Regions from separate parts of the Paenibacillus sp. KN14-4R genome, predicted to be linked through region 1. Evidence: riboswitches for the same ligand, from Rfam matches in the RefSeq annotation. Region 1 holds a riboswitch; each other region holds the start of a gene.
The links. Region 1 has a riboswitch for cyclic di-AMP ahead of ACSBOP_RS19270 (G5 domain-containing protein). Riboswitches for the same ligand answer to the same signal wherever they lie in the genome.
Positions count from the first base shown of each region.

Region 1 (2,202 bases):
CTCCCTCTTCTTTGCAATTCTCCATCTATAAAGTATACAATATATTTCCCAAAATCGGTAATTTTACTCGGTCTCCGGTTTTTTAGGTCCTATTACATATACGGTATATCCCCGTTTACGACCGAAACGGTTCACATAATCTGCACTGTCATAGTATACATCCATTACCATACCCTTCACAGCACTACCCGTATCTTCTGCTCGACGGTATCCAATTCCTTCGATGTACACCCACCATCCTAATGGAACTACATTAGGGTCCACGGCAATCGTTCTTCCTTCAACAGCTCTTGTACCTGTGGCAGTCATGCCATAGTTCGGGGTTCCTTTTGCCTTACCACCATCACCTGCAGAATAGGCAGTTAAAGAAACATTATTTAAAATTTGCTTGGCTGCAAAGTTCTTACCTTTTGCTAATCCATCTGTACTACTTGCACTTAGCGTGCTGACTTCTTTCTTCGTTCCGACCGCAATAACCTTTTCCACGCTTGGCGTCTGCACTAACTCCTCAAGTACATTACTGGAGATAAGCACACCATTTTCATACACTTTTTCCATCTGCTTCACTTTTGTGCCTTCTTTACCTTGTTGAACGACTTGCTCTTTCCCTTTGGCAAGCTTGGCTTCATCTTGTTTAACAGTCTCAAACGGAATCGTCTCTGTAATCTTTTCTGTTTCCTTACGAACTCGAATAATCTTAATATCAGTACCGGCAGCGACTGGCTGCTCTAACGCTGGTATCGCTCGATCAAGTTCCCCTAGCTTTATATGTGAATCATTCAATACTTCTCCCACCGTTTTAGCGGCAGTGTACACAGTTGCGGTATCTCCATCTGCTGTTATCTGAATTGGTGAAGCATAATCGATTATGATCTTTTGACCTTGTTTGATTGTTGAATCAAGGGCTAATGAGATTCGATCGTGTTCTCCAACCCGAATAGCTTGTTCATCCAGTAGGCGTTTTAGGACCCATTGTTTTGTTTTTACAATGGTTTCTTGTCCGTTCACAACTACGGATACGCTCTTGGTAGCCGTACCGTATAACAACACCAAAAACATGAAAGTCATAGCGATTGAAGTGATAGATATTATTGAGATCAAACGCAAGTTTTCACGCTTCCATCGCATTACGAAGGACATGCTGGATGATCGTTTTACATGGGTCTCTAAATCTGAGATATTTCCCACTTCTTCGGTCCTCCTTCAAAGCCTCGCCGTCGAGTTTTACGCATGATTAGAATTGACGCGACTTGATAGATTTAAATTATGGTTAACTGTCCGTGAATTCGATCCATTTCCATAAGTGAAATGTTCGAACCTTCCTCGTCCACCTCCTTCATCACGGTTATGATTAAACAAAAGACAAACTCCTGCTAATCCAATTGTGAAATAAAAAGAGACCAAGAGGAAGAAGAGAAATCTTCCCGCGGTCTCTGTACACACATGTGTAGACACGACAACGATAATGATTCCCTCTCAAAAATACGCTTACGAGGTTAGCTGACGGATTCGGGCGCGAGAGTCGCCCTACCTTGGCCCATAAGTGTTAACCGAAGTTAAACTTACTTCCAAGGATTCACCCCAATTGTTTCTGCTACAACCGAGACAATTACTTTGGTCCCAGTTTTTACAGCGGTTCCCCCGTTTCCCAAAATGGAAACTCAGCGATAAGAAATGAATGATCGTAATTAAGTTATATGACAAGAATATTACTTTGAACTTAAGAACCTGTAAAGCGAACTATTTGATCAAATTTGGCTAAAATTATCATTTTTATTGGTAAAACTTACTTATTTGTTCTCGATAACCCTATTTTTCTTATGAATGCTCCTGTTTTTGCCATTTTTATTGGTTAATGTTACTATTTTGTGTGAAAAGGGCTCTTTTTTAACGCGGAAATTTGGATCTGAGACCCTAATTCTAGCGCACTATTTCCAATGAATAGGTAGGTGGGACTTATGACGGACATGCTTCAAATCACAAATTTATATGGCGGTTATTTACCAGGCAAACCGATCCTGAAGGACGTTACATTTTCTGTTAAAAAAGGAGAGATGGTTGGCCTAATCGGTTTAAATGGCGCCGGGAAAAGTACAACCATTAAACATATTCTAGGTCTTATGCTTCCACAGCAAGGCAGCGTTCATATGAATGGACAAACACTTGCGGAAAATACGGAGGTATATCGTAAATCTTATGCTT
Region 1 covers NZ_CP197466.1:3,905,441-3,907,642, forward strand. The annotation lists gene ACSBOP_RS19270 (G5 domain-containing protein) at 64-1,188, opposite strand; cyclic di-AMP (ydaO/yuaA leader) riboswitch at 1,469-1,677, opposite strand; gene ACSBOP_RS19275 (ABC transporter ATP-binding protein) at 1,959-2,202, shown strand, end outside.

Region 2 (2,202 bases), 1.6 Mb from region 1:
TGAGCAAATCCGAGAGTGGTTACACCATCTACATCCTTTTCAATACGAATGGCTTCAAATGCAGCCCTTTCATCAATTTGATGGGGAACGGGGTGCTGCAGCAATATACCGTGAACTTTTGGGTCATTGTTGAGTTTGTTAATGACATCAATTAATTCATCTGTAGTGGTAGTGGAAGGTAATTCAACCCGTATAGACTCAATACCGAGACGTTTGCACGCATTGCCTTTCATCTTTACATAAGTTGCGGAAGATGGATCATCACCGACAAGAATGGTTGCTAGGCAAGGAACAATCCCTTTTTCAGAGAGTCGCTTAATGCGACCTACTAAGTTGTCTTTTATACTCGTTGCTACGGTATTACCGTCAAGAATCAATTTTGCTTTCATCATGGGATCAGCCCTTTCTTATGTGTAAAAATACATAAAGAGGTAAGGGATTAATCCCTTACCTCTGCCCAGGCGTACGGCTGATTATCTATGTGCTCCCTCATGGTTTAACCCATGTTACGCCAGTTACACATAGTCTTTTATTTCTCTCATAATAGCACATCTACAATGATGGCCTCAAGTATTACTCAATTTTCCAACCTTTAGAATGAAAAATAGGCGTCTGAAATTTCCAATAAAAATGAGCGATGGAACACACCTTCAGATCTTCTTTGTAGAGAGGATCTCTGTGACAGTTTATCCATGAGATTAGTTAAGGCTACTTCTATAGCGTATCTTCGATCTAGACCCCAAACTTCACTTTTAATTTGAATTAATTCAAGAGCCTCTGTTACAGATAGTCTCTTCAAGACCATATAAACCGATGCCCACTGAACAAGATCACGCTGCTGTTGTGGACAAGTCACATCAAACATTCCCCAACCGCAGAACCCATTACATGAAACCTTAATAAGACCACAGCTTTTAAGTCTGAAAATCTCAATTGAATCGATTTTGTTTTGCACAAGAGGGGAATGATTCAAATTGGGTAAATGCTCCATCACTAATGCCATGCTTGGCACACTCCTTATAATCGTTAGATAGGTGTTCCTCTCGGTATGTATTCATGCCAAAAAAGCCCTTCGAGTAGAGGACACTACTCTCGGACTTGATCTGCACGTTTCATGCTTGCAGGGGTGCCGGTATAGGTTCTCTCTCAATAACGTTTACGAGGTTAGCTGTCGGATTCGGGCTTGAGAGTGCCCTACGCTTGCCGATTAAATAAGCAAATGATTCACCCCATGAACACACTTTTTGGTATAAATGAGTTCGGATGGTTCCCCCGTTTCCCTTGCGGGAATTCAACATGTGAATGATATCGAGTTATTAATAGGAATCATACGCCGACCTTTAAATAATGTAAAACCGTAAAGAGTTGATATTCGCGCATTTATGGATGTTTTTCCCTTATGGTAGCGCAATCATGAGCAAGCCTTTTTTATTTTCTATAAGAATGCTTCGAAAAGCTACTTTTTTCCTCATTTCCATAGAAAACCCAAGAAAAAGGAAGAGTGATGCAGATAATAGAAGAGAAATATGCATTTATTAACAAATACAAGGATTTATAGGGTTCGATAAGAAGCTTATTTATACGCAAAAAAGTGTAGTGAATGCTATCACTACACTTTTCTTAAGTCTCAAGCAAGATTTCACCTGTCCGAGTCAGATCATAACCTGAGATTGCTTGAAGCTCTTGTTTAAACTCATCAGACTGTAGAATTTGAATAAGAGGGTAGATCCAGGATTCATTATCTGGATTTTTAAGCATAACGAGATCATAACGTTCTTGGATCAGAGGGATAAAATCAATTTGGCCCACAAGTTGGGCGGTTTTCTCAATGCCTACGCCAACATCGGCTTCACCAGATGCAACCTTGGATGCGACTCCGAGGTGATTGGTTTGTTCATGGTCATAGCCGAGAAGCTGCTCGGATTTGATTCCGTGAAGGCGGAGTTGTTCATCCAGCAGAACTCTGGCGCCAGAACCTTTTTCCCGATTCACTAATCTTAATCCGGGATGACTTAAGTCAGACCAAGTATGAAGTCCAAAAGGATTTCCTTGCTTGACGTACAGTCCCGCATTTCGGGAAAGTAAATTCACAACCACGTAGGAAGATCCAACGAGTATTTTTCGAATATAAGGGAGATTGTATTCACCAGAATCTCCATCCAATAGATGGGTACTTACGATGTCAGACTCGCCTCGATACAT
Region 2 covers NZ_CP197466.1:2,349,563-2,351,764, reverse strand. The annotation lists gene ACSBOP_RS11120 (bifunctional 5,10-methylenetetrahydrofolate dehydrogenase/5,10-methenyltetrahydrofolate cyclohydrolase) at 1-392, opposite strand, end outside; ZMP/ZTP riboswitch at 449-529, opposite strand; gene ACSBOP_RS11115 (hypothetical protein) at 593-1,003, opposite strand; cyclic di-AMP (ydaO/yuaA leader) riboswitch at 1,139-1,307, opposite strand; gene ACSBOP_RS11110 (substrate-binding domain-containing protein) at 1,621-2,202, opposite strand, start outside.
Region 2: another riboswitch for cyclic di-AMP. It lies ahead of ACSBOP_RS11115 (hypothetical protein); the one in region 1 lies ahead of ACSBOP_RS19270 (G5 domain-containing protein).

Region 3 (2,202 bases), 500 kb from region 1:
AAGACTAGTAAGCACCAAAACGATTGTCATCAGCTTTCGCCTCCTGCCTCATCGACAATGCGTCCGCATCCGTATAAGAACCCAAGAAATAAGGCGAACATACCTGCTAATGCCAGAATCATATAGATGATCATCACCCGAAATCACTCCTCCAAAATCTCGCAATCTAACCATTTTCTTTAAAAATAGGCAACAAAAAAGAAGCCTTCGCGCGAAGAGGAACTCTTCTCGCGGGCTTCTTGGCACAGTGAATAACACCATGTCTAGCGCGACAATCGTTGCCTCTCTCCGTACGCTTACGAGGTTAGCTGTCGGATTCGGGCGCTTGAGAGTCGCCCTACCTTGCATAACACAAGGATTCACCCCATGAGACTGATTTGTGTTTCAGGTCTCGTTGGTTCCCCCGCTTCCTGCTCATGAGCAGGAACTCAGCGATAAAGACATTTATATATCAACTAATAAATTCATCATCCTCTCCCAGTCAACGCTTACGAGGTTAGCTGCCGGATTCGGGCGGTGAGAGTCGCCCTACCTTGCATAACGCAAGGATTCACCCCATTTGCAGTACATATCCGACTCTCACATCGGACATTTACCACTTGTTTGGTTCCCCCGTTTTCCTCATGGAAATTAAGCGATTCAGAACTGAAAACTGTTTAATTTCTAAATCATGAGACGAATCATACGCCTCACACAGTTTTTTGTAAAGCGTGGTAATTGCAAGAAAATGATCTTACTTTGCTAGAATAACGCTTACTTTCATTTCAATCTTCCAATATCTCCTTCAAGCTATGATTTTCATCGTTTTTTACTTATTTGATATCAATTTGCATTTTCAAGCAAGAAAGTCACATCATTACTATGGGTATGAATCACATAATTAGCACCCAATCCTTTATAAATAAGACGGGGTTGAACCTCTTTTGTAATGACATAGATCGGCTCACTCGTCCAGGAACGGCATATTTGAATAAATCTGCAGCATAACGGTAAACTTTGTTCAAATAAATAAATTTGGCTATACGCATGTGCGGGAACAATCCACGTGCTGAGTTCAGAAGTGTTGATCAGTACAATCTGCTCCACACCCGATTTTAACAGCCTTTTATACTCCGATTTATTATTCGTTAGCACAGCAAAGGGCTTATTCAACCTTTGTAATGCACCAATAAACTGTTCTGAAGCTTCCGTATATCCAACCACCAATATCAATTCATTCTGATTACCCATCTCTCTCTTCCATCCCCTGTCTCTAACTTTTGCTTACGGGGTTAGCTGTCGGATTCGGACGGTGAGAGTCGCCCTACCTTGCATAACACAAGGATTCACCCCTTAACCATACAAGAATCGGCTCTCACACCGAATTATGCATGATCATCTTATTGGTTCCCCCGTTCTCTCATTCTGGAGAGATTCAGCATCTTTCAGACAGAATACTACGCTCGCTCATTTTTTTTGTAAAGTTTCCCCAACTCTTGCATAGCTTCATATCAGTAGAAAAAGATGACCTTTTGCATACTCCATCTCTAAATTGCTCTTTCCATCACGCTAGTTCTTCAAATTTCCACATTATTTACACATTCCATACATCTACAATAGCTATGAACCTATCTCTTATGTTAAAATAAAAACTGTTGAGTTTTTTTGGAGTTTAAGATATTATCCTGACAGGTGGTGTAAAACATTGCAGAAAAAGAACTATATATGGTTATATGTGTCGATCATTGCGTTTATCATACTTTGCGCATTAGCATTTGTGTTCCAATCGATTTATTTTATTTATGCAGCTAGTGCAGTTCCTATTATTATTGTGTTATTCATGCCAGACATGAACGGTGTGCAATGGATTTCACCTAGTAAAAGTAAGAATAGACTGCTCATTTACAAGGTTCAAGCCAGTGATCCTTCCGACTCCGATATGTTGATCATTTCCTTTCAACCTGGTTATGTGAACTGGAATAAACGTTATTTATACTTCTCATTAGATAAAATACCAACATTACCTCAAGTTCAAGTTGAGGATTTTACAACGAACCTAGCTGTTCTCTCGTCCGATCTTCATATGCATAAGAGTAAACAAGGTTTTGTTGGCATCTCTGTACCAAATCTCATCGAACGCTCCAAACCGATGCCTTATACGACTAATGAAGTAAATCGTATGACTATTCGTATGGCTGATCTTCATCATGTTGCAACAAGTCG
Region 3 covers NZ_CP197466.1:3,409,269-3,411,470, forward strand. The annotation lists gene kdpF (K(+)-transporting ATPase subunit F) at 1-30, opposite strand, end outside; cyclic di-AMP (ydaO/yuaA leader) riboswitch at 278-444, opposite strand; cyclic di-AMP (ydaO/yuaA leader) riboswitch at 471-647, opposite strand; gene ACSBOP_RS16680 (hypothetical protein) at 823-1,230, opposite strand; cyclic di-AMP (ydaO/yuaA leader) riboswitch at 1,246-1,430, opposite strand; gene ACSBOP_RS16685 (hypothetical protein) at 1,685-2,202, shown strand, end outside.
Region 3: another riboswitch for cyclic di-AMP. It lies ahead of ACSBOP_RS16680 (hypothetical protein); the one in region 1 lies ahead of ACSBOP_RS19270 (G5 domain-containing protein).